Linked DNA regions of Sporosarcina pasteurii. The protein of the gene in region 3 interacts with the protein of the main gene of each other region in a pairwise test. Links are inferred from orthologs where the notes say so. Each region holds a gene or a part of one and is shown on either strand. Other genes may lie near its edges. The genes, in order: AB1H92_RS04145, nikR, rplL and dnaE.

What was found.
Region 1: the proteins of rplL (region 3) and AB1H92_RS04145 interact in binary tests that used the Escherichia coli proteins (3 or more experiments, as listed by UniProt). The link is inferred for Sporosarcina pasteurii from one-to-one orthologs.
Region 2: the proteins of rplL (region 3) and nikR interact in binary tests that used the Escherichia coli proteins (3 or more experiments, as listed by UniProt). The link is inferred for Sporosarcina pasteurii from one-to-one orthologs.
Region 4: the proteins of rplL (region 3) and dnaE interact in binary tests that used the Escherichia coli proteins (3 or more experiments, as listed by UniProt). The link is inferred for Sporosarcina pasteurii from one-to-one orthologs.

The regions. Positions count from the first base shown.
Region 1 is NZ_CP160452.1:907,758-915,551, reverse strand. Bases 600-3,561 are described here. They hold AB1H92_RS04145 (rhodanese-related sulfurtransferase), read right to left. Parts: upstream 2,592-3,561; coding sequence 1,608-2,591; downstream 600-1,607. Other genes in these bases: AB1H92_RS04140 (polysaccharide deacetylase family protein), read left to right, coding at 2,868-3,561; AB1H92_RS04150 (DUF368 domain-containing protein), read right to left, coding at 600-1,366. Also shown: AB1H92_RS04155 (hemerythrin domain-containing protein), read right to left, coding at 69-491; more of AB1H92_RS04150, read right to left, coding at 545-599; more of AB1H92_RS04140, read left to right, coding at 3,562-4,343; AB1H92_RS04135 (GntR family transcriptional regulator), read left to right, coding at 4,497-4,877; AB1H92_RS04130 (DUF1648 domain-containing protein), read left to right, coding at 4,874-5,980; AB1H92_RS04125 (NAD(P)/FAD-dependent oxidoreductase), read right to left, coding at 6,537-7,520; AB1H92_RS04120 (DUF6509 family protein), read right to left, coding at 7,708-7,794. UniProt on the Escherichia coli protein: Catalyzes oxygen-dependent 5-hydroxyuridine (ho5U) modification at position 34 in tRNAs, the first step in 5-carboxymethoxyuridine (cmo5U) biosynthesis.
Region 2 is NZ_CP160452.1:2,621,361-2,629,153, forward strand. Bases 2,423-5,383 are described here. They hold nikR (nickel-responsive transcriptional regulator NikR), read right to left. Parts: upstream 4,133-5,383; coding sequence 3,713-4,132; downstream 2,423-3,712. Other genes in these bases: AB1H92_RS12580 (ABC transporter substrate-binding protein), read right to left, coding at 2,423-3,696; AB1H92_RS12590 (hypothetical protein), read left to right, coding at 4,692-4,940. Also shown: AB1H92_RS12565 (ABC transporter ATP-binding protein), read right to left, coding at 1-163; AB1H92_RS12570 (ABC transporter permease), read right to left, coding at 250-1,083; AB1H92_RS12575 (ABC transporter permease), read right to left, coding at 1,083-2,066; more of AB1H92_RS12580, read right to left, coding at 2,086-2,422; AB1H92_RS12595 (hypothetical protein), read right to left, coding at 5,395-5,724; AB1H92_RS12600 (helix-turn-helix domain-containing protein), read left to right, coding at 6,140-6,592; AB1H92_RS12605 (hypothetical protein), read left to right, coding at 6,589-6,888; phosphate-starvation-inducible protein PsiE, read right to left, coding at 7,093-7,533; AB1H92_RS12615 (Dps family protein), read right to left, coding at 7,750-7,793. UniProt on the Escherichia coli protein: Transcriptional repressor of the nikABCDE operon. Is active in the presence of excessive concentrations of intracellular nickel.
Region 3 is NZ_CP160452.1:3,130,857-3,138,503, reverse strand. Bases 4,833-7,647 are described here. They hold rplL (50S ribosomal protein L7/L12), read left to right. Parts: upstream 4,833-5,964; coding sequence 5,965-6,330; downstream 6,331-7,647. Other genes in these bases: rpoB (DNA-directed RNA polymerase subunit beta), read left to right, coding at 7,345-7,647; AB1H92_RS15255 (class I SAM-dependent methyltransferase), read left to right, coding at 6,525-7,127; rplJ (50S ribosomal protein L10), read left to right, coding at 5,312-5,815; rplA (50S ribosomal protein L1), read left to right, coding at 4,833-5,082. Also shown: AB1H92_RS15310 (Mini-ribonuclease 3), read left to right, coding at 1-278; 23S rRNA (guanosine(2251)-2'-O)-methyltransferase RlmB, read left to right, coding at 278-1,036; AB1H92_RS15300 (NYN domain-containing protein), read left to right, coding at 1,033-1,551; RNA polymerase sporulation sigma factor SigH, read left to right, coding at 1,641-2,273; rpmG (50S ribosomal protein L33), read left to right, coding at 2,424-2,573; preprotein translocase subunit SecE, read left to right, coding at 2,722-2,907; transcription termination/antitermination protein NusG, read left to right, coding at 3,138-3,671; rplK (50S ribosomal protein L11), read left to right, coding at 3,844-4,269; more of rplA, read left to right, coding at 4,384-4,832. UniProt on the Escherichia coli protein: The binding site for several of the GTPase factors involved in protein synthesis (IF-2, EF-Tu, EF-G and RF3). Is thus essential for accurate translation.
Region 4 is NZ_CP160452.1:865,503-869,092, reverse strand. It holds dnaE (DNA polymerase III subunit alpha), read right to left. Parts: upstream 3,288-3,590; coding sequence 201-3,287; downstream 1-200. Other genes in the region: AB1H92_RS03925 (bifunctional oligoribonuclease/PAP phosphatase NrnA), read right to left, coding at 3,309-3,590. UniProt on the Escherichia coli protein: DNA polymerase III is a complex, multichain enzyme responsible for most of the replicative synthesis in bacteria. This DNA polymerase also exhibits 3' to 5' exonuclease activity. The alpha chain is the DNA polymerase catalytic subunit.

The DNA.
Region 1 (7,794 bases), 2.2 Mb from region 3 along the record:
TCAACCATCTTTATTCAACCAATTTAAAAAACGCCTACTCGTTGAACTAGGCGTTTTTCATACATTAACTATTCATTCTCATTGAATAAATAACGTTCTTCATCTCTACTGTGAATTTCATTCACAATTTGAAGCGCATAAAACTTTTGAAGAACTGCAGGACTTAATCCTTCCTTCTCGCGCAATTCTTCAATATCTTTCACAATTACACGTAGTAAATCGTGGTCACGCGTTAACTTTGTAATTGTCTCTTGCAGTTCTGGCTTTTTATTTGCAACTTCTAAGTAAAAACCTTCCTCTTCCGCATCTGCATGGCTAATAATTCTTGTTTGCCAATAGCTAAGTAAATCATCAGCCGCTAAGTCAGCAGCCTCTGTTTCCCCTTCGCGTAAATGTTTGATTAACTCTTCCGTTTTAGTTACTGCTCCAGAAAGCCCACCTTCATGAATTGCACGGTGCGCATGTAATTGACGTAATGCTGGTCCTGACATTTCAATCATCCTTTCCAGTAATTCTATAAGGCAATCAAATCTATTTTTTAAAATTATAGCGAAGATTTATTATCGAATGAGCTAAATAAACTTGCCACGAGTAAGCCAATAAAAAATGTAAGCAAACTCATCATTAAAAATGTGCCGTCCTCTGGTAATCCTGGGTAAATCACAAATACCGATCCAATGATAAGTCCTATCACGACTGCAAAAGTTACATACTTGAAACGATCCAGTAAATAACGTATCACTTTACTGCTGACAATAAATCCAACAACTACACCCGAACCAATCACTGCAATAATTGGTAGATTTAAATTCGATAACGCACTAATTGCAGTCGAATAGACACCGAGTAATAACAAGACAAATGAACCACTAATCCCCGGCAATAACATCGCCATACTGCCAGCCCAACCCGCTAGGAATAAACCAAGCGCATTAGAAGATGTGAGTTTCGTAATTGTTCCATAGTTTTGTGGACTTACAAACGCAAGTGATGCAAGCGCAGCCCCTACAATGAGGACAAGTAAAAAATGTCCAATCTTAAAATTCTTTTTGACATTGACTTGTTTTGAAATAAATGGCACTACACCAATGATAAGCCCAAGAAAGAAAAATTGTGTTTGTGCATGATAATTTTTCAATAAATATTCAATCAGCCGACTAAAAATCAACAGGGTGCCACCCATCCCAATGGCAAGGGGCAGTAAAAATCCGATATGCTTTTTCCAGTCCCGACTAAAGAAACCGCTAATTGCAGTTAATAATTGTTCATAAATTCCTAGGATGAATGCGATGGTTCCACCACTCACACCTGGAATGAGATCGCTTATTCCGATAAAGAAACCGCGATATATATTTCTCCATTGCATAAACAAAAATCCTCCATTTTTACATTTGAATGCAACTAGTATAACATTTTTGCACGACGATTGAGAATGAAAATATGACAACATAAGGAATTAAAAATAGCAATATATATGAATCTATTATATTTCGCCTTATGTTATTCAAAAAGAAATCGTTTAGACGGAATATATTCCATCCAAACGACCTTATCTATTTCTATCAAATTTACGAAGAATAAACACCGTCTTTGATAGAAGGATTGTTTTATTCCTCAGTTGAAATAAGTTCTTCTCCACGGCGTCGTTCAATTTCTGCAAGACGTGCATTAAATTCCTCTACAGTCATATTATGTTCTATGAAGTAGCGGTTACGAGAATGTTCGCGGCACGCATCTGAACAACTGCGCATGTATAAATGTTCATTTTCTTCTGAGCACAAAATCTGAGCATTACAAACAGGGTTTGCACAGTTTACATAACGCTCGCATGGCTCACCGTCGAAGTGGTCACGACCCACAATTACATGTTCTACTTGGTTAACTGGGACAGCGATTCGCTCATCAAATACATAGCATTGTCCATCCCAGAGTTGACCTTTTGCAACAGGATCTTTACCGTAAGAAACAATTCCACCTTCAAGTTGGCCAACATCTTCAAAACCTTCTCGTACGAGCCAACCTGAGAATTTCTCACATCGAATACCGCCCGTGCAATACGTTAAAATCTTCTTACCTTCAAATTTTTCTTTATTTTCTTTCACCCAGTCTGGAAGTTCTCTAAATGTGCGTATATCTGGGCGAATCGCTCCACGGAAATGGCCTAAGTCGTATTCATAATCATTTCGAGCATCGAGAATGATGGTATTCTCATCCTGCATTTTCTCTAAAAATTCTGCTGGGCTTAAATAATTCCCTGTTAATTTATTTGGATTTATATCGTCTTCTAAGCTTAGATTAACAATTTGTTCACGAACACGTACATGCATTTTTTTAAATGTGTGCCCATCTGCTTCATCAATTTTATATTCAATGCCTTGAAATCGCTCATCGGCATTCATCATGTTCATATACGCGTCTGTTTGCTCAATTGTTCCCGAACAAGTCCCGTTTATTCCTTCTGTTCCAATAAAGATACGGCCTTTTAACCCAATTTCCTTACATGCTTCTAAATGCTCAGCAACAACTGTTTCAGGATCTTCAATTGCTACATATTTATAAAATAAAAGAACCCGATATGTGCCTTTTTCCATTTTTCAAACCACCTTGTTATATTTGTCACAAATTTTTTTCATAAATTGAGATGTTGACATTATACCATAATTATTTTGTCAAAAAAAGTGTTACTTCATTAATATTCTCTACCAATAATGATTGGAATGATTATATTTATCTAGTATACTTCAGTAAGAGACAGGCGCTAAAATTCGACATAAACATAAACATAAACATAAACATAAACATAAACACTACTATTTTATCAGTCAAAAACACCCACCTGATAGAAAGGATAAAAAAAGGAGTTCATTATGAAAAGCAAAAAGTTCAGAGAGCGTTTTCCTTTGCTCGATATCATCCTCACTTGCACAACCATTTTGTTAGTCCTCGGCTACAGTTATTTATTATTTATTTTTCAAAATAACAGTACATCTGCAACATCTAAAAAGGACTTTGGTAACACGATGCCCTCAACAATCGATGAGATTGAATCAAATTTTTCCGGCATTAAAATCGTTACAGAAATATCAAATGACCTAAGTGCTCCTTTTGCCATCCAGTATCCACAAAGCAAACATATTCAATTCAATGACGAAGTAAAAAAATACATAAAAACGATAAAATACAATTACTTAACCGATATTGCAACATACAAAAAAAGTCAGAAAGAATTTACCAGTGAATTGAATATCTCATTTGAAACTTTTGAACATAATGGCATTTATTCTTTTGTCATGGTGAAAAATGAATACGTCGGCGACAACGAAGGCCAAATCAACATTCAAACTTTCCGGTTAAACCCCGAAACTGGGGAACGTATTACAATTGAAAATGTATTCGATTTTCGTTTACAGCATCTAAAGGAACTCTCTAAGCACATAGAAGAACGCCTCTATGAAGATGAAACACTTATCAATCATTTATTACCAGAACAAGTAGCTATTCACACAGAACCGGTTTGGGAGAACTTTCAAAACTTCGCATTAGCAGAAGATGAAATTATTTTTTATTTTGAATACAATAAAATCGCAAACAGGGATGCAGGGGTTCCAATTGTCTCCATTCCCTATCAAACGATCAATTCTTTACTAACAGAATCTCTTCAAGCTTCATTCGTAAATGAAATGACAGAAAAACCGGACACATCTCAGCCCGTTAATGGAGAACATGATGCTATTGAGAAAGAAGAGATTCCAACCGACAAAGAGAATGTGGAAAATAAAGATGTCCCCAAGCAGAAAAGAGTTGCTCTGACATTTGACGATGGTCCGGATCCGAAAGTAACAACACGGATCTTAGATACATTAGAAAAATATGATGCAAAAGCTACTTTCTTCATGCTGGGTAGCCGAGTTGAATATTATCCTGAAATTGCCAAAAGCGTTTACGAAGCCGGACACGAACTCGGTAATCACTCTTGGACGCATCCCGACTTAACAAAAGCTAAAAATGATAAAATTCAGAAAGAAATTGATAGAACTTCTACGATTATTGAAGAAGTAACAGGTCAAAAACCAGAAATTTTTCGCCCCCCATACGGCGCTTTTAATGACAACGTTTTAAATCTAACAGACTTATCAATGATTTTATGGGACGTTGATACACTTGATTGGAAACACAGAAATGCGAGTCAACTCCTTTCATACGTAAAACAAAACACGATAGATGGTAGCATTATTCTCATGCATGATATTCACACATCGACTGCGGATGGCCTTGATGCCGTTCTCGCTTATTTAGCGGAAAACGACTATCAATTCGTCACAATTTCCGAATTAAGCGAATAATAAGAGCGCCCTCATTTTTTGACTGATTATCAAAAATTGAGGGCGCTTTTCCAATAGAAAAAACTTCATACAGGTGTTATAATAAACATAGAACAGAGAGACGTATAGAAGACTAAACGAAAATGATTGCTTGTCGTCCGAAGGAGGTATTTAATGTTTATTGAAATAGATATGGATTCGGAAGTACCCATTTATATCCAATTAATGAATGGTTTAATCGAAGCAATTGCAAATGGCTCTCTCCAAACGGGTGATACTTTACCTTCCGTCCGTTCTCTTGCTTCTGATCTTGGGATAAATATGCATACGGTAAATAAAACATATCGTGAACTCGAAAAAAAAGGCCTTGTACAAATTATTCCAAAGTCAGGGACCATTGTTCAACAGCAAACTGTAGACGAAGCGAAACTACAACAATTTGCTCTTCTAATTCGTCCGATTATGGCGGAATTACTCGCAAATGGTTTAACAGAAAAACAAATTCAACAACTTTCTTCAAATATGATAACAAGCATCGAGGAGGGAGAACAATGACAATCGCGCTATTACTTGCAATGACTCTTTTTATAATCATCATCCAAGCCGCGATTCCTTTTTTACTAAAATCAACAGTCGTTTTTGGCGTCACCGTCCCAAATGGGGATACCAAAAATGAAAAACTTCTTTTTTATAAAAAAATGTACGCTTCCATCATTCTAGCTAGCGGTGCAGTTACTGTGACTGCTTTTATGACTTGGTTCACACGTACAAGCCCGATCGAAGATAAATTATTGATAGTTGGCATTGCTATTCAATTTGCAATTTTACTTTTAAGTATGGCCTTATACTTTGTCTTCCACGCAAAAACAACAAAGTTAAAGACGGAAAATCAATGGGGAGCAAAATTAAAACAAGTTCGATTAGTAGATTTAGCCGCAAGAACTGCAGATGAAATGTTACCTTTTACATTTTTTCTATTACCGATGGTCATCACAATCGGGCTTATCATTTACACAACTATACAGTATCCACAGTTACCGGAATTAATCCCAACGCATTGGGGAATCGATGGTCAGCCAGATGCATTTACTGAGAAAACGCCTTTTTCAGCCATTGCTCTCCTATTAATTTTGTTGATCATGCAAGGGATGATGGCTGGAATTAATGAATTTACCAAAAGATCCGGGATTAAAATCCAGGCGAATCGTAAAAAGAAATCACGTGCCCAGCAATTAGCATTTAGGAAGTATTCCAGTTGGCTATTATTTGCGACAGTCCTGCTCTTAACAATCTTATTTGCTTTTTTACAATTAATGACGATACATGAGCATATTGGCGGGACGGCAATCGCACTCGCTCTACCAATTGCATTTATCATCATTATTTTTGGGATGACTGCAGTGTATGCTTTTAAAGTAGGTCAAGGTGGTGCGCGTCTTGATGTACAAATTACAGATGAAGAAGTCGAAGGGATTACAAATTATGATGATGATCAGCATTGGAAGCTTGGTGTGATTTATGTGAACAAAGACGATCCTTCCATTTTTGTAGAAAAACGATTCGGCGTTGGATGGACAGTAAATTTTGGTAATCCAATCGGTTACTTAATTATCTTTGGGCCACTCTTATTAATAGTAGGTATTTCATTGTATCTGTAATTTTTTCATAAATCTTCCGAGACTCAGTCAATTTAATAAATAACCTTCCTACAAAAAATCCCGAAAAATGTTGATTTCCGTTCCAGGCGCACGCTTTCCGTGGGGCGGGCGGTGAGCCAATCGCAAAACGTAGATTGCGATTTGCCTTAATTTCTGCGATTTTCGCAGAAATTAAGGCATCCCGTTAGATATTCCTGCTCATAACGCTTCGCTTTTACTCGCAAAAGCCGTTCTTCGTTACGGCTTAAGACAAAGACGTGCTCCCAAACGCTTCGCTTTTCGGTCGCAAAAGCCGTTCTTCGTTACGGCTTTCGCTAATCCCACAGGAGTCGGCGCCTTCCACTTCAATCAACGGATCATCCCCATAACAATATCTCACGTTAAAAGGAGAAACGTTAATAATATTCGACTGTATTACGGAAATAAGCAATTATGAAATTGACACTATTAACTCATTTTTAAGATAGAGAATAAAAAAATTAGACCACCCATCTTTTATGGGTGGTCCTTTAAAGGTTGACTCATTCACATCATTACAAATGAGCATCACATATCATTAACTAAAAACGCTAGTGCTGTGTAATGGTTGTAGTCTTGCTTTTGGATCAATGTATGCTTTGGCATGGTTGACAGCAATTGGGGCTTCACCAAGTCCAACTGCAATTAACTTTACTTTACCGTCAAACGTTGTAACGTCTCCGGCAGCGTAAATTCCTTCCATATTTGTTTCCATTTTCGTATTGACCAAGATGGAGTTACGTTCCATTTCAAGGCCCCATTCTTTCAAAGGTCCTAATGAAGAAATATTACCGTAATTAACAATGACGTGATCTGTTGAAATTCTTTCTTCATTGCCGTCCCTAGATGCGACCAGAAGTTCGTTGACTTCACCATTTTCTCCAATGATTTCTTTAATTGAAAGTGAAGTTTTCACTTCTACTTTAGAGTCCATTAACTGGTTGACACTTGTTTCATGTGCAGTGAAACGTTCGCGGCGGTGAATTAATGTCACTGAAGATGCAATATCCTCAAGCATTAACGCCCAGTCTACTGCTGAATCTCCACCACCACAGACGACAATATTTTTATCTTTAAAAACTGTTAAATCCTTAATGCCGTAGTGTAATGTTTTCCCTTCAAATTGCGCCTCTTCTTTCAAACCAATTTTACGCGGTTGGAATGCACCAATCCCAACTGTGAGTAAAATCGTTCTCGTTAAATGGACACCTTTATCTGTCTTTAGCTCGTAGTAATCGTCGTGCTTTACAACCGATAGCGCTGTTTCTCCAAGTAAAATTTCTGGGTTGGCATAATGTGCTTGTGTGACAAGATTTGCAACAAAATCTTTCGCTAGTATTTTTGGAAAACCACCAACATCATATATATATTTATCTGGATAAAGCTCAATCAGTTGACCGCCCAATTGTGGAAGACTATCGATGATTTTAACCGACATTTCTCTCATTCCTGCATAAAATGATGCGAATAAGCCGGTCGGTCCTCCCCCGATAATTGTAATATCAACAATTTCTCTCTCCATATATAACACTCCAGTTATTATAAAATTTTCATCGTGTTCCGTAAAAGGGGTAAATAAAAAATAACCTTTCGAAACAATCATAAGTCTATTATCTACTAGTTGGACAAAAAAGACACTTATTCTGATTTGAAAAGGATTATTTTATTTTCTATTCTTCTAATTTGACGACAGACACTTTCGAATTTTTTTATTCTGCTTCATGATAATGCACTTTACAAAATGATTGGATTGTTGAAAGTTCTTCATCTTCTAACTCAAAATCAAACGCTTCATC
Region 2 (7,793 bases), 510 kb from region 3 along the record:
CCAATAAACTTTTCCCAGAGCCGCTTGCACCAACAACGGCTAAAATTTCTCCTTCTTCGAGCTCGATGCTTAAATTCGACATCACATCGAGTGTTTGCCGTTTTAAACCACTGCCATACTGTTGAAAGGAGATTGATAAATTTTGTACTTCTAAAATCGACATTCGGCTTCTCCTCTCTGCTCACTAGTTCATTTTTGTTCATTAATACAGGTAATTCTTGATACATTTATATTTAGGTTGATTTTCATTCACAAATGAGATTTTGTTGGATCAATCAGTAACCGCAAACTTTCACCGATTTTATCAAACATCCGAACGACAAATAGTAAAGCTAATCCCGGGAAAAAGGCGAGCCACCATAACCCTGAAGATAAATACTTCATCGATTCCGATAAAATAATGCCAATTGCCGGTTCATGCGGCGATAATCCTAGCCCTAAAAATGTAACTGCCGCTTCATGTAAAATTACATGCGGAAACAATAACATAAAACCAATAATCACTTGTGGCAATAAATGCGGAAAGATATGATGGACAGCAATCCACCCGTTCGACTTTCCTAATTGTTTGGATACTTGCACATATTCCGCGTTACGCACTTGCATCACTTCCGCACGAATGACACGCGCTAAACTTGGCCAATGGGTCACCATTAGTCCAATCACGACGCCTTTAAAACCGCCGCCTAGTGTAAAGGAAATTAATATAAGCATGACTAAATGAGGAACACTTAAAAACAAATCTATAATCCATGAGACAAAACGGTCCACAACTTTCCCCATTGTTGCAGCCGCCATTCCAAGCGTTAGCGCAATGGCTGTACTACCAATCGCACCTAGTAATCCAACACCTATACTTAACGAAAGCCCCATCATCGTTCTGGTAAACATATCTCTTCCAAGCCAATCTGTACCAAATAAATGTTGAAATGATGGTGCTAAATTACGTGCGTTTAAATTCGTCATTATTTTTCCGGTATCTAGCCAACTGCTGCTAAAGATAATACTTACAAGTATCAATGTACCGACGATAATTGTAAAAATTGTTCGCTGTCTTTGATTTGATCTGAGGAGCGTTTTCATTACATACGTCCCTCCCTCGTTCTCGGATCAACGATTTGATAAATCAAATCTGCGATTAAGTTTCCGATAAATACAAATAACGTACTAAAGATGACGAGTCCCAATAATAATGGCACATCGCCTCGTAGGCCCGCTTCTACCGTCGCTTGACCAAGTCCTGGATAGGAAAACACTTGCTCTGCAAGTACGGCCCCGCCAAACAACTCGCTAAATGCAGCAAATTGCAACGTAATTGCTGGCAATGCTACGTTACGTAAGCCATGTCTCCAAAACAATGTAAAACCACGTTCGCCTCTCGCCTTGGCGAATAGCACATAATCGCTTGCTAGCACGTCAATGAGCTTTTGCCTTGTATGTAAAGCAACGTTTGCAACACCGAGAATGCTTAGCGTAATCGCTGGCAATAATAAATGTTGAAGGCGATCTGTTAAGGTGACATCTTCCGCAAGCACGCCAACTGGCACACCTAATCCAATTGGGAACCAGCCGAGCCAAACCGCAAACACGATCAACATGAGAAGTCCTACCCAAAATGTAGGGGTTGAAGCAAGTGTATAGCAATACCACTGAATAATACGGTCAATCCACGTATTTCTCTTCATTGCGGCAACAACACCGAGAATAAATCCAACAATGCCCGAAAAAATCCATGCAGTAATCATCAACACAACCGAATTGAGAAATCTTTCTCCAATCACATCACTGACAGGACTTCGATAAATCATCGAAGTCCCTAAATCACCTTTCAAAACAGCTGAACCCCAATTTAAAAACTGAACAAATGTAGGTTCATTCAACCCCCAATATTCAGCAATTTTTTCACGTTGTTCAGGTCCAACTTTTAACATATCAGCACCAATATACGCTTGAATCGGATCTATCGGTGAATTTTTCACAAGTAGAAAGGATATCAAACAAATGGCCACTAATAATGTAGCAATACGTATGGTTTTAAATAGTAAAAACCGAACTAACTTCTTCATCATTTTTATACTCACCTAATTACTTCCATTTCCAATCGACTATATTATCTGTTGCAGGCCATCCATGTCCATGTACATGGGTTCTTTGATGACCGATATCTAATCCCTCTTTAACGATATACAAATGGTCAATATTCACTAGCCAAGCCCACGGTGCATCACCTTTTGCACTTAAGCCCGTTGTGCCATCCCATTGCGCTTTTTGCCAATATTCAATGGCTTCTTCTTCACTTAATGCACGTAACGCTTTTTCAAAATATTGATCAACTGTATCGTTTTTATAAAAACCTGTATTGTAATACTCAACACCAGCATTATCAGAACCATAAATATTGTATAATTCATGTGGGTCATGACTTCCCCAACCTAATAATACGGCTTCTGAATACATCTTTTGCGCAATAATATCCCAGCTTGCTCCCTCAACCTTTATGTTGATACCAAGTGGTTTTATCATATCTGCAACAGTAATCGCTAACGATTGACGTACTTCATCATTCGCAGGGTAATAAAGACTAAACTCCGCCTTTAATCCGTCTTTTTCAACGATGCCATCACCGTTCGCGTCTCTCCAACCAGCTTCTTCTAATATTTTTTTAGCTTCTTCCATATTTCCATCGGCAATAACTGTCTCAGGATTCCACCAAGGTAACCCATCAACTGATGTATACGCTGGTGTTCCATACCCTTCTAAAACGCCATCAATTAGCGCTTGACGGTCGACGCCAATATTAATGGCGTGACGAATCGCAGCATCCGCAGTTACATCATTGCCAATAGGGAACCCATCTTCTGTCATTTCTCCGGATTCAACATAAGGAAAGACAATCCCGCGGTTATCCACTGTTTTTACTGCTTTCAATTCCGTCCCAGGAACTCTCTTCTGACTAAATGAAGCTGGAATATGGGCAAGATCTACAGTACCTGCTTGTGCCGCTGCAAATGCCGCATCTTCAGTTAAAAATAAGAACGTGATTTTTTTAATATTAGGCTTTTTTCCGTAATAATTTTCATTAGCTTCAACGATTAGTTGCTGACCTTTATCCCATTGGACAAGTTTAAATGGACCTGAACCGATTGGATTTTCAGCATACGATTCGTTATAAGCATGTTCAGGAACAATTCCCGTTGCAATAAGATTATTAATAAAAGTCGACTGGGCTTCTTTTAATGTAAAGACGACTGTCGTTTCATCGATGGCTTCAACTTTTTCCAAAGCATTCATATCTACGACTGAACCGCTTTCCAATGTTTGTTCATACGTAAACACAACGTCTGTAGCCGTCAGCTGTTCGCCGTCGGAAAATTGCACATCATCTCGCAAATGAACGGTCCACGTTTTTCCGTCTTCACTTACTTCGTAATCTGTTGCTAAGTCATTGACAACTTTCAAGTCATCATCTCTTTTTAATAACGTACTTTGAAACAATGGCGAACCATAACGGCCCCATCCTATCACCGGGTCAAAGCCTGTTTGAGGCTCCGAATTGAAGGCGAGTACTAACTCATCCTTTTTCGTATTGTCAGTACTTGTATTCTTTTCAATTGATTTTGACGATGAACAACCTGCTAAAATTGTTGTTACCAACAATATAGCGATTAAGCCAAATCCCAAAATTCGATTTCGCATATTCTTACTCCTTATATTAAAGTTTTTCTACGGGGGCGACTGTTAGCTTCCCATATTCCACACCTATTAAACTCGTTAATTGATTACTTAATTTGCGCACATCACTTGCTTTTCCTTGAACAACAATCAGTTCTATACAACTATCATGGTTAAGATGAAAATGAGTTGTTGCCATGATCAAATCATGCATCTCATGTTGAACGGTCGTCATTTCCTCAAGTAAATTCCTCTGATGATGGTTATAAAACAATAATATTGTTCCCGCAATTAGCTGGTCATCCTCTTCCGAAGATTGCTCGATAATCGCTTCACGCACAAGATCTCTGACAGCCTCCGAACGATTCGAATAGCCTTTCTGCGTGACAAGCTGATCGAATTTTCGAAGCAAACTTCCTTCCATTGACACTCCAAACCTTTTTAATGTTGAATCTTCCATAGTGAACTCGCCCCCCAGTAGCACGATTGTTAACTTTCGTAACACCGATAACCAAAAAAATTTCACGAATACCCTTAATTATAGGTTTTACAAGATAAAAAATCAATGAATTCGATGCACTTTTAATTGAAGATATACTACCATTTTCATTGGTATACATTATGGCCATTGGACGATATTCCCTCAACTAGTTAATACCTTTTCTAAAGTGTATTTATAAATAGTGTCACGATTACTGACATTCGTAGCACTGACATACAAAAAAATATAACTTCAAATATGATTATAGTTTTAGCGAGATAAAGAATCAAGGATTTCGATGTTGATTTTACGAATACCGCGTAACCATTTTCATTCGCGTACGTCATGGTGATAGGATGCTATAAAAACTTTTTAAAAAAGTTACTATGCGCGCATTTCATTCTTATGGTATGTGAGCATTTTGTATTCATGCCACGTTATTAATTTTGTAAAAAGTATAACTTGAATCCGATTGAAATGATATAAAAAGGGAAAGTATATAGAGAGAGGTAATTTTGACTAGAAACGAGGGTGTGCCATGAAAAAACAAAACATAAAAAACATTCGAATGACTTATTATTTCACAAGTATATTTATAACTGTTGGTACCATTGTAGTTTTATATCTATTACTTCAAAAAACAACAAAGCTCAGCCCTTTTATATTATTTCTTTCGCTAGCTGGCGGCGGATTACCACTAGGTATCATCGGCGTCTTTGTCGATTATAAAATCTCGGAATTTAAAGGTAAAACAAGAAACGTAAGACAGTTAAAAGGGGATTTATAATTTGTTTTCAGGCTCGTCATCATAATAGTACCTTACTAACCCGTTGATTTCCGTTCTAGGCGGACGCTTTCCTAGGGGCATGAGGTGATCCCAAGGTATTGCCGCCTTCCGATCTAATCAACTAAGTGTCCGTGCTAAACAAACGCGCCCAATTTTTATATTAATTAATAGTTGGTTTGGTGCTTCTTATTTTTTTGCACATGTTGATTTGCGATTTGCTGAGTTCCAAAAACCTCTTTAAAAAGCGGCTTACATCTGGATTAACTGCGCCAGATAATCTAAGTATGCAATTTACCCTTTTTCAAAACTCTTAGCGAACCTTATAAACCAATATAATGCAATCCAAGGAAAAATAAACTTTGTAACCCATTCTATTAATGCAGGAACAAAATAATTATTAATGCTATAAACCAATATATCTTCCAAAGATCGTCGCTTATATTAATTCAATTACTTACCAACCATCCCATTTCTTACTCAATACCCCCAACTCTTTAAGTAAACTCGGTAAAAGCCTGTCATCCTCGCTGTCCAAAGCTTCCTCGGTACATGGTGAGTGTGGCGGATAATTTAAACTTTTGGCTTCTTTTAAAGTTGATTCAGCTAGAAAGTTTGTTGCATTCGATTCCTCAAAACAAATAGGTGCAATATAAGTTTGATAAGTATGGTCTAAAATAACTCTAGTATCTGCCGATGGGTGAGTTTCTTTCGGCATCAACATACCAATCACTACAATAACAGCAATGATAAGTACAGCCCATAACCATTTTTTAGATGACTTCATGTAAATTACTCCTTTTAACCAACAGTTTGATAGCGGTATAAATCCGGTTACTAATTTACGTTCATTACATCTATTGTACTAGAAAATATATATATTAAAAATATTTTGATAGCACTCTGAACTAAAAACACCTTCACTGTTAAAACTCTGGACATAATCTTCCAATTGCCCACCCGATTATGACCGCCCCGCCACCTGCAAATGAAGCTACTGCCAGTATGCTTTACATACATTTTCAGAGAAAAGAACCATTCCTTTATTAATCTTTCTTAAGAGATTTATCAAAATCGTCTCCTACGGACAAGTTTCACCCTGACATTCTCTTACGATCTTTTTCATGTTTCAAAATTATTTTCATCAATTTGTATTCTTTTCATCAAATTTTCTCTATGTAGTAAGTAAAGGGGGAATTTTGATGACACATTACTTAAAAGACTATGCATATTTTACGAACAAATTTGACTTGGACAAGGCAGCTTCATTGCAAAAACAAGAGCATTGGCAGGAGATGAATCAGACTGATCGTGATGTACTTGACGTGATTCGTCGTTATTCTGTGAAGTTTGGCGCCGCACATTTGAAACATTACACCATTGAAAAGGCAATTAAGAAATCTAACGCTACAGTTCGCCGCGCAATTCGTAAACTGGAGAAGCTTGGTATTATTGATCGTATTCATTATGTCCGTCCTGTCATGAATGGACTCGGTGCGAATATTTATGCGATTAAACCTTTTAAACAACCTTCGAAAATTGAGAAGAGAGTGAAGGATAACCCTGCAACAGTAAAACAAGCACGCAATCAGGAAAGAAAAGCCAGCAATTCTGCTGAAATGCTACCAGTACCTACAACTTTTTTGAGCGAATGAAAACGATACTTGCTTCAACTATTGGCGAAAACACACTCGCACGCCGTTTTTTTGGCGTATACCGTCAACACACACTGCCGATGTTAAGATTTAGCTTTCACGAACATAAAAGAGAGTTGTTTGAACAACTGGGTATCCAAGCATTGCAGATTGCCGTTCAAGCAACGAAACGAAGACATATCAAAAATTTGTCGGGCTATTATTCGGGGGTCCTACGTGAACTCGTTAACAAAGCTTTATTTAGCGACGCTTTTAAAGATTTTGACGTGCCTGTTGAAGGTTTTTATTGGAAGTGAAAAAAACATTCAATACATCAACAAGAAAAGTCGTATCGGAGAACAACTATATCTTTGGATAATTAATAAAAAAGAGTGTGTTAGAAGGTCATTTTACAGACCTTCCACGACACTCCTTTCTTCTTACCTAAGTTTTGTCCCAACTTACTATATTGCTTTATGCAATTGTAGTGTATTGGCACAATAACGCGTAGATACACGATTTTATTGCCTTTTAAAATACCATTGACTATCTGGCCGATCTCGCGGCGTCATATTGATGATAAAATATCCGATAATGAGTATCAAAATGACAAAGGAATAAATTAATGTGTGGATGGGATGATCGTGATCAACAATGACCAATCTGACCATTGCAGTGATCCCAATATAAATAAAATAACGAAGTGGGAAATGATATTCTTCTTTAAAATACTTAACAATCATCGCGATAAATTCGAAATATAAGAAGAAAATTAATATATTCGCTAAGTATGTTTTGTAGTCAGTATGATCGCCAGAAAGCAATAGATCACCAAAGACAAATAGTTCTTTTATTAATACTACTGACAAAATAATTGCGAGAATCACAAGCATTATATTCAAGAACATTTGTAAAGCTTTAGGAAAAATATGCAAAGCATACGTATACTTTTTCTTGATCATATGAACGCCTCCTCTTTGATGATGTTTTATTATAAGCGGTTACGGAATTGTTTGTCAATTGAATTATCTAGGTGACAGTCGCCTAAACAAACACAACAAACGCGAATTTCATGACACTCGATTTTCTTTTAATTAACGTGAAAGTTTGAGTGACTGGCACCTCATTGGAAAAGAAGCATCAGTGATAAAAATCACTGATGCTCCTTTAAGTTTCTGTTATTCTCCTAAGTAAGCAGATAACATCCAAATATGTAGGTCAA
Region 3 (7,647 bases):
CAACACGTTATGTGTCGGCGAAATCACAAGCGGCGATTTTGCAAACAATGCTTACGCAAGACTTTCTAACGGAAGCAGAACAAATGGTGATGAAGCGTGGGCGGAATGCAAAGCCAGGATCGACACCCAAAAATACAGATGTGGGAACATATAAAAATAGCTCTGGTTTCGAAGCGGTACTCGGTTATCTCTATTTGCTAGAGGACGAGAAAAGAGTGGAGCAGTTTATACTTGAAGCGATTCGTATTATTGAAAACCCAAAGGAGGATGAATCTTGATGACTACAAATAACTCAGAATTGCTAGGCGGTAAAAATCCAGTCGTTGAAGCATTACGTTCAGGTCGTGAACTGAATAAAATTTGGGTTGCAGAAGGGATTAATAAGAAAAGTATTGGTGAAATCCTATCGCTTGCCAAGAAGGCAAAGGTTATCGTTCAATACGTCCCCAAACAGAAACTCGACGGCATGCTTGACAGTAATCATCAAGGCGTGATCGCTTCAGTCGCGGCTTATCATTATGCAGAACTGGAAGATATCTTTGAATTAGCTGCAAAACGTCAAGAAGACCCACTTCTGTTAATTTTAGATGAATTAGAAGACCCGCATAATCTTGGTTCAATCTTAAGGACAGCTGATGCAGCTGGTGTGCATGGTGTGGTTATTCCAAGGCGTCGTTCTGTCGGATTAACAGCGGTTGTCGCAAAAGCTTCTACGGGTGCGATTGAATATATTCCTGTTGTGCGTGTGAATAACCTTTCCCAAACGGTTGAGCAATTGAAAGAGCGAGGGGTTTGGATAGCAGGAACCGATGCGTTGGGCTCTGCTGACTATCGAACGATGGATGCAACACTTCCGCTAGCTATCATTATTGGGAGTGAGGGAAAGGGAATGTCACGTATTTTAAAAGAAAAATGTGATTTCCTTTACCACTTACCTATGGTAGGCAAAGTCACTTCTTTAAACGCTTCTGTTGCAGCTTCACTTTTAATGTACGAGGTGCTGCGTAAGCGACAACCTCTCACCGAAAAGAAATGAAAAAGCAAAATGTCCTCATTGTAGATGGCTACAATATAATTGGCGCATGGGCGGAATTGCGCCAATTAAAGGACAGGCAGTTGGAAGAAGCAAGAGATTTGTTAATCGAACGGATGGCTGAGTACAAAGCGTATACAGGGTGGCGGGTTATCGTTGTCTTTGATGCTTATTTAATGCGTGGAATTGAAAGTAAGATTAAGAAACATGATGTTGAAGTATTGTTCACAAGAGAAAATGAAACAGCAGATGAACGAATTGAAAAACTTGTTTTAGAACTATTGCATCGACGTATTCAAATTCATGTCGCGACTTCTGACTTTACGGAGCAGTGGATTATTTTTGCGCAAGGTGCACTCCGGAAGTCGGCGCGCGAACTTGAAATTGAAATGAAAAAAATTCTTACTTCTATTTCTGGTAAAGTAAAAGATTTTGAGAATCAACAACCGACTTCGAAGATACCGCTTTCAAGGGAAGTTAAAGAAATATTTGAAAAATGGAGGCGTGGAATTCGATGATTGGTTGACGTTAAAAAAATTAATACGCTATACTGGAAAGAGGTCTATGACGATTCGGGGGGGTGATCCTGTTGGTGGAAAAAACATGTATGACTAATAGAGTGTTAGATTTCACTACGTTGTCCGACGAAGACATCGTTGCGATTATTCACGAAGGCAATGCAGATGCACTTGATTTTTTAATTACAAAATACCGGTCTTTTGTTTGGTTGAAAGGCCGTTCGTATTTTTTAATTGGCGGCGATCGAGAGGACATCGTGCAGGAAGGAATGATTGGTTTATATAAAGCGATACGTGACTATAAACCAGACAGATTAAGTTCCTTTAAAGGATTTGCTGAATTGTGTATTACACGTCAAATTATTACAGCGATTAAAACAGCAACAAGGCAAAAGCATATTCCGCTGAATTCTTCGGTATCTCTAGATCGACCTGTTTATACCGAGGAGTCTGAGCGTACACTACTGGATATGCTTGCAGGTCCCCCTCTTGAAGATCCGGAAGATTTAATGATTCATAAGGAAGATTTTGACCATATGGAGATAAAGATGCAAAAAGTGTTAAGTGAGCTTGAAAGACAAGTGTTGGCGCTTTATCTAGATGGACAAACTTATCAAGAAATCTCGATTAATTTAAACCGACCAGTCAAGTCTGTGGACAACGCACTTCAACGAATTAAGAGGAAACTAGAACTTTATTTAGAAGTAGACACAGTAAAGTAATCGCATGCATCTCGAGGGAATTGCGTTAAAATTTAGAATAATAAAGTGGGCGTCTAATTGCTTGGAAGTGGATATCCTTAATAGTGTTGACATGCTTCTTGTAAGGTGGTACTCTTTAGCAAGATTATAGGACCTAATAAGGTGATAGAATTGTCTAAAAAGATAACTTTGAGTTGTGAAGATTGCGGAACACGTAACTATTCCGTTCCAGCACAAAAGAATCATTCCACGAAACGCTTAACAATTAAAAAGTTTTGTAAGCATTGCAATGCACATACTATGCATAGGCAAACCGTTTAACTTGATTCAACAATGTTCATCACACCACTTCTAAAGTGGTAGAAGCGGCTTTTTGTTTCTGGGATGAATAAAGTGGATAGGAAAGAATCGCTTATTCATAGATGTTTAGTTAAAGTAATACATCTTATTTCGGAGGGTTACGATAAACATGGGGAAGATAAGTAATTTCTTGAAGCAAGTCGTTTCGGAAATGAGAAAAGTAAGTTGGCCAAAGCGTAAAGAATTGACGCGCTATACGATTGTTGTTCTTGTGACAGTCATTTTCATGGCGGTTTATTTTGGTATCACCGATCTCGGCATTTCAAAATTAATGGATTGGTACGTAAGCTTTTAAAATTTACGTACGTTACGCTATAATATAATAATAAATAAAAATTATGAATCCCTTAGAAATAGCCCGTCTGATTGTATGAACGGGTTTTTTAATTCTTTGGGAAACTATAAAATTTCGAACTATGGGTAAGTACTATGCTAGAGATTCTGCATCTAGTGTCGGGCGTTTTACGCTTTTGAACTACTCGTGGTGAAAGGAGGGACGGACTTAAAGTCCTTATATATATGGAAATAGAAAAAAATTGGTACGTTGTTCATACGTATTCAGGCTATGAAAACAAAGTGAAAGCAAACCTTGAGGCACGCGTTGAAACAATGGGTATGCAAGATAAAATCTTTCGGGTGATTGTTCCGGAAGAGGAAGAGACCGATTTTAAAGACGGCAAAAAGCGTACGGTGATGAAAAAAACATTCCCAGGGTACGTGCTTGTTGAGACAATTATGACGGACGATTCTTGGTATGTTGTTCGTAATACGCCAGGGGTGACAGGATTTATTGGTTCGTCTGGTGGAGGAACTAAGCCGACGCCGTTATTAGAAGAGGAAGTTGACTTTATTCTTAAGCAAATGGGTGTCAAAGATAAGGTTGCTGAACTTGATATTGAAATTGGTGAAGTGGTTCAAGTGCTTGAAGGACCATTTGCTGATTTCCAAGGTAAGGTCGAAGAAATCGATATGGCGAAGCAAAAAGTTAAAGTCGCGGTAGATATGTTTGGCCGTGAAACGAAGATGGAATTAGATTTTGATCAAGTACAAAAAAATTAATTACTCTGCTACTTGCATAAGAGGCGAAAGAATGTTATCATTTCAAAGGTCAGGCTATCAATTGATAGCGTGAGATAAGATGATTGATTCTCCCGATGCGAATCGGCAGACACATATTTGAGTGGGAGGGGAAACCCAATTACCACATCACGGACTTAAGGAGGTGTGTCTCGTGGCTAAAAAAGTTTCTACGGTTGTAAAATTACAAATTCCTGCAGGAAAAGCGAACCCGGCTCCACCAGTTGGACCAGCGCTAGGTCAAGCAGGTGTGAACATCATGGGATTCTGTAAAGAATTCAACGCACGTACAGCAGATCAAGCAGGCTTAATCATTCCTGTTGAAATCACTGTATTTGAAGATCGTTCATTTACATTTATTACTAAAACTCCACCGGCAGCAGTATTGCTGAAGGTTGCTGCAAATCTTCAAAAAGGTTCAGGCGAACCAAACAAAACGAAGGTTGCAACTGTGAAACGCGACAAAGTTCGCGAAATTGCAGAACAAAAGATGCCAGACTTAAACGCAGCATCAGTTGAAGCGGCGATGGCAATGGTTGAAGGTACTGCACGCAGTATGGGAATCACAATCGAAGACTGATTCCTTGAAATAGAGTTACGCTTTGGTTGGGTTGCGGTTGTTCTCCGGGACACGCAGCCTTTATTCGTGGGAGGTTCATTATCCGTTAACACCACAACATAGGAGGAAATTAAAATGGCTAAAAGAGGTAAAAAGTTTACAGAAGCGATGAAGCTTGTCGACAACTCAAAACTGTACGACGTAAAAGAAGCTATCGAACTTGCGAAAAAGACAAGCACAACAAACTTTGACGCAACAGTAGAAGTCGCATTCCGTCTTGGTATTGATGTTAAGAAAAACGATGAGCAAGTACGTGGAGCAGTAGTTCTGCCGAACGGTACTGGTAAAACTCAACGTGTTCTAGTTTTCGCTAAAGGTGAAAAACTTAAAGAAGCGGAAGCGGCGGGTGCAGACTACGTTGGCGATGCGGACTTCATTAACAAAATCCAACAAGGTTGGTTTGAATTTGACGTTATCGTAGCAACACCAGATATGATGGGTGAAGTTGGTAAAATTGGTCGTATCCTTGGACCAAAAGGACTTATGCCAAACCCAAGAACAGGTACTGTAACATTTGATGTTGCAAAAGCTGTTGAAGAAATCAAAGCTGGTAAAGTTGAGTACCGTGCTGACAAAGCGGGTATCGTACATGCGCCAATCGGAAAAGTTTCATTCGAAGATGAAAAGCTAGAAGAAAACTTCTTGGCAGTTTTCGATGCAATTGAAAAAGCTCGCCCAGCAGCTGCGAAGGGAACGTATATGCGTTCTGTACACGTAACTACAACAATGGGTCCTGCTTTGAAAATTGATACTTCAGGCGTAACTGTAAAATAAACTATTGACAATATGCTTGTCCTGTGATAACATGATGAGCGTTGTAAAATATATAAGTATTTTGTACCGTAGACCGCAGGGGTGGCATGCCGCTTAATGATCCTGCCGAGGACAAGACGATCTTTTCGTATTGAAGAAGACGACTTTTTCTGCCCTCGGGTCTCCAATGTAGACCGGGGGCTTTTTATATCGGTATAAGAACTTGAAAAATAATCTAGGAGGTGTCCAGATGAGCAAAGTATTAGAAGCGAAACAAGCGGTTGTAACTGAAATCTCTGAGAAGATGAAATCAGCAGCGACTGTCGTAGTGGTTGACTACCGTGGTTTAAACGTAAGTCAAGTTACAGAGCTTCGTAAAAACCTTCGTGAACAGGGCGTTGATTTTAAGGTTTACAAAAACTCAATGTCACGTCGTGCAGCTGAAGAGGTTGGCTTTGAAGGGCTAAACGAACATTTAGTAGGACCAAACGCAATTGCGTTTTCTGAAGATGATGTTATAGCACCTGCAAAAATCCTTCACGAATTCGCAAAGGAAAATGAAGCGCTCGAAATTAAAGCTGGGGTTATTGAAGGTGAAATTGCAAGCGCAGAAGAGATCAAGGCGTTGGCAACACTTCCATCACGCGAAGGCCTACTATCTATGCTTCTCAGCGTTCTACAAGCACCAGTACGCAACTTCGCACTTGCAACAAAAGCTGTTGCAGAGCAAAAAGAAGAGCAAGAAGGCGCTTAATAGGACAATTACCTGCCTAGTCAGGGGATTTGAACGAGTGCAATTGCCTGCTTAGTCAGGTAATTTGGATGGAAAAATTCAGCAAGGGTACAACTTGCATAATCGGACCTATCAAAGAATAGGCAAAAAACATTTAGGAGGAAATCATAATGACTACAGAACAAATCTTAGAAGCTGTTAAAGAAATGACAGTTCTTGAATTAAACGACTTAGTAAAAGCAATCGAAGAAGAATTCGGCGTAACTGCTGCTGCACCTGTTGCAGTTGCTGGCGGTGCTGCTGGCGGTGAAGCTGCTGCAGAACAAACTGAATTCGACGTAATCCTAGCATCAGCTGGAGACAAGAAAATCCAAGTAATTAAAGCAGTTCGTGAAATTACAGGCCTTGGCTTGAAAGAAGCGAAAGGTCTAGTAGACGACGCTCCAAAACCAGTTAAAGAAGGCGCTGCTAAAGAAGAAGCAGAAGAAATCAAGACAAAACTTGAAGAAGCAGGCGCAACTGTAGAACTTAAGTAATTTCAATGAATAGTGAAGAAAAGCTCGTCGGTTAGACGGGCTTTTCTTCGTTATTTTTACAACGTTAGAGATTATTGTAAGAGAAGGCCTGTATAGATTAAGGTTTACTTTTAAAAATAAAGATAAACTATTTCATTATGTTACGTTTATCTTCATGAAGTTATGGATAACGTTGGAAAGAAGGGACAAGCGCGATGTCAGAGCACTATTATTCAAGAGAACCGAAAGTGAAAAGTCAACGTCAAACCGTTTCAACGGAATTGCGCGGCGAAACTTTACGATTTACAACCGATGCGGGTGTATTTAGTAAGGGAGGCGTAGATTTTGGTTCACGACTCCTAGTTGAGTCATTTGTGATGCCTGAGGTAAGCGGTGATGTTCTTGACGTTGGTTGTGGCTATGGTCCAATCGGCTTAACGATTGCTGTAAGCTATCCAGAACGTCAAATTCAAATGGTAGATGTGAATGAAAGAGCAATTGCGCTAAGCAAGGAAAACGCTGTTGAAAATCTTTTGGAAAACGTCGAAGTTTATTCGAGTGATGCGTTGCTAGCTGTAACAGAATCTGATTTTGCGGCAATATTGACGAACCCACCCATTAGAGCTGGGAAAGAAACGGTCTTTGCTTTTTATGAAAGTTCGTTTTCTAAGCTTAAGGTTGGTGGAGAGTTGTGGGTTGTGATTCAGAAGAAGCAAGGGGCACCGTCATCCGCGAAAAAACTAGAAGAGGTTTTCGGAAATGTTACAGTAGTTGCGAAGCGAAAAGGTTACTTTATTTTAAAAGCCATAAAAAATTGACTGTTGGTTAGTTTTGTGGTAGCGTTAAAAGATGATTAAATAATATCATGCAATCGTATGCCCTTTTGCATGAATTTTGCATCACAAATGGCATTTAGACGATGGTAAAAGGTTGTCGAACCGAAAATGAGCTCTGTTAGAACTCATTTTCTTTTTGCCTTACGTCATCATACATTGTTTTTTATGTTTTGAAAAGGATTATTATTGCTTATGAGGGGTGAAAGAGTTGACAGGTCATTTAGTTCAATACGGTCAACACCGTCAACGCAGAAGCTTTGCGCGAATTAGTGAAGTGCTTGAACTTCCAAATCTAATCGAAATCCAGACGGAATCTTACAAGTGGTTCTTAGAAGAAGGGCTACGGGAAATGTTTCATGATATTTCCCCAATTGAAGATTTTACAGGAAATCTTTCGTTAGAATTTGTCGATTATCATCTTGAGGATCCAAAATATCCTGTTGATGAATCGAAAGAGCGCGACGTAACTTATGCAGCGCCACTTCGAGTTAAAGTTAGACTT
Region 4 (3,590 bases), 2.3 Mb from region 3 along the record:
CCTCTGGAAGTAACGATTGTACTTAGTGGTCAGACCACTCTGTTACCCATCATACAGAAGCGATTGCATTACGTAAAGTAAAAATAAAAAACACTTAAATACATCGAGGATAATTTTAAATTAGTTCGTTCATTTTACAACCATGATTAAAAAATGAAATAAACAAATGAGATGATTCCTATCTTCGAGATGCCTATACTTTATACTGTTTCTACCACAACTTTCATATTTTGAACAATCACTTGTGGCGTTCCTCTTCTTCTCTCAACCGTACCCATTACATGTAAAATATTCATTTCTCTTAATTGCACACTGAATGCTGCATATTGTCTCGGAAAGAACGTACAGGAAATTACGCCTGTCTCATCTTGTACTTTGACAAATGCCATCGATTCACCTTTTTTTGTCCGAATCCTTTTGATTTCAGTAACTAATCCTATGATGGTTACATTGGAACGCTCACGCATTTCATCGATGGCGATTACATCAGCAAACGATTCATTCAACATTTTTTTCACTTCAACTGCAGGGTGTTCCGATAAATAAAAACCTAACGCCTCGCGTTCATATTCCAACATTTTCATCCGTGGTATGTCACTACTCGGTGAATACTTAGGGTTAGCAATCGATTGCATAACAGAGGATAATAAATCTTCTTCATTTGGACCGATAAACAAGGCATGTGATATCGCGGCGTCGATAGAGGCTAATAGAACCCCCCTCGACTGACCAAACTCATCAAAGGCCCCTGCTTTAATTAGTTGCGTTGCCGTTTTTTCAGTGAAATTTTCACTACCAAGTGCTGCTGCACAATCAAACATCGTCTTCCATTTCAGTGATGTTTCTCTTGCTTTTTTCACTTGTTCATAAAAACTTGCCGTAATCCCCTGAATGGTTCTTAGCCCAATTCGGACTGCCCCTTTTTCAACTGTGAAATTAAATTTACTCTTATTAATCGATGGTGCTAAAAATTTTATCCCGCGCGCTGTAGCCTCTCTCATCACTTCTATGATCTTCTCGTGATTACCTGCCAATGACGTGAGGAATGCTGCATAAAAATAAGCAGGCTCGTTCGCCTTTAAATAGGCAAGGCGATAGGAGATTAAAGAATAAGCGACAGCATGGCTTTTTGGAAATCCATAATCCGCAAACTTTACGATTAATTCATAAATGTCTAGGGCACTTTGTTTTGGGATACCATTCGCTATCGCCCGTTCCGTAAATTTTAATTGCTCATTATTTAACACGTCACGATTCTTCTTACTAATCGCTCGGCGTAGTAAATCCGCTTCTCCCATTGTATACCCAGCAACTTGTACTGCTATTTGCATAATTTGCTCCTGGTAGACTATAATCCCGTATGTTTCTCTCAATATAGGTTCCAAGGAAGGATGCAGGTATCTAATTTGTTCTTGGCCATTTTTACGTCTATGATAACTTGTGATATGATCCATCGGGCCAGGTCGATATAAGGCATTTATCGCGAATATATCTTCAAAGCGGTTTGGCTGAATTAATTTCAAGGTGTCTCTCATCCCTGGCGACTCAAATTGAAAAACGCCTATTGTATCGCCATTTTGAAAGATCTTATAGGTCAACTCATCGTCTAAAGGGATCTGTTCAAAATTCAAATAGATGCCTTTATCGAATCGAATCATTGCACGTATCCGATCAAGCAACGTTAAGTTTCGGAGTCCGAGAAAGTCCATTTTTAGTAGTCCACTTTCTTCTACATCTCCCATTGGCCATTGCGTTAAATACAACCCGTCCTCGCCGTCTTGTAAAGGCACCGTATTCACGAGAGGATGAGGTGCTAACACAACTCCTGCAGCATGTGTAGATGCGTTCCGCGGGAGACCTTCCAATGTCAAAGCTGTTTCAAACCATTTTCGACGAATCGGCTCCATTTGAATCCATTCACGTAACTCTGTAGATTCGTCATACGCTTTCTGTAACGTCATTCGAGAGCGGCTTGAGATCAGACCTGCTACATAATTCATTTCTTCTGTTGTAAATCCGAATACTCTTGCTACGTTTCTCGCAACTGCTCGAGTAGAAAGTGTACCGAATGTAATAATTTGTGCAACATGTGCTTTCCCATATTTTCCGGCTACATATTCAATCACTTCTAAACGCCGATTATCAGCGAAGTCTATATCAATATCAGGCATGGTCACACGCTCTGGATTTAGAAAGCGTTCAAATATGAGACCATATTTTATAGGATCTACATCTGTAATTCCTAACGCATAGGCGACAAGTGATCCCGCTGAAGAACCTCGACCTGGTCCTGTTAAGATGCCTGCATTCGTAGCAAAGCGTATAAAATCCTCAACAATTAGGAAGTAGTCTGTGAATTCCATCTGTTGAATCATCGTTAACTCGTAATCAAGTCTTTCTTTGTATATAGGATTAATTGTTTCTATACGCCCTAATAATCCTTCCGTACACTTTTTCATCAAATAAGAAGCGGCATCCTCACCTTCTGGCAACGGATACTTTGGCATTAGAAACCCATTTTTCTTCAATTCAACATGACAAGACAAGAGAATCGTTTGCATTGTTTCAAGCCATTGCGGACGGTCTTTAAACCATTCTTGTATTTCACCTAGTTCAGGAAGGTACGCAAATTGGTGAACGTCCAATTGGTCGTCCAGTTCATTTATCTTTTCTCCAGAACGAATCGCTTGAGCCGCTTTAAAAGCAAAAAAATCCTCCTTAAACACATAACGTGATTCATAAATAGCAGCAATTTGTAGAGAAGTTGCTTCTGCTAGTATTTCAATATGAGACTCCTCCGCATGACCTCCGCCACCCGGACGCGATATACCGATATACGTTTCTTGTCCCTGATGATGTCGGATAATTAGATTAAGCGTGTCTTCATCTCTGCACCCATCCCATGTAGCATCTGTCATTGGACAAAGAACAATACAACCTGTACTGTAGGCCTGCAGCCAGTGTAACGGCAAAGTTTCTTCAGTTGTAATTGAGATCGCACTGCTCATTTTTAGCAAATTGTGAAAGCCTTCATTCGTTTTTGCATAAACATAAACAAGTACAGCTTGTTCCTCTCCTACATCAAGCATGACAGATAAACCTATAATTGGTTTAATTCCATATTTATTCATCGTTTTGTAAAAGGACGGGACGCCATACATTTTTTTATTCATTATAGCGGCGGCAGTAGCCCCTCTCCTGGATAGAAGTGGGGCTACATAGTTAAGTTTATTAATTCCGCGCAAAAGATCTGCGCCGGTTACTATTTGCGGATAGATAAGCTCCATTAATCTCCCTCCGCTCTCGATTTATCGACATAATTGTTGTAGTTTAGAAATAAGCTCATCAGCTTCTTCCCAAGAATAAACGGAAGCACCTGCAGCGAGAGGATGTCCCCCACCCCCATATTCAGCAGCAAGTTCATTGATAACTGTTTCTTTAGAACGCAGTCGAACCCGAATCAGGTCTTCTTCTTCAATCAGAATTACCCAAGCACAGATTCCTTTCACGTCGCCTAATGAACTAACGAGCTGCGATGCCTCTGACGGACTTACATCAAATTGTTTTAATATTTCCCGATCAATCTTGAT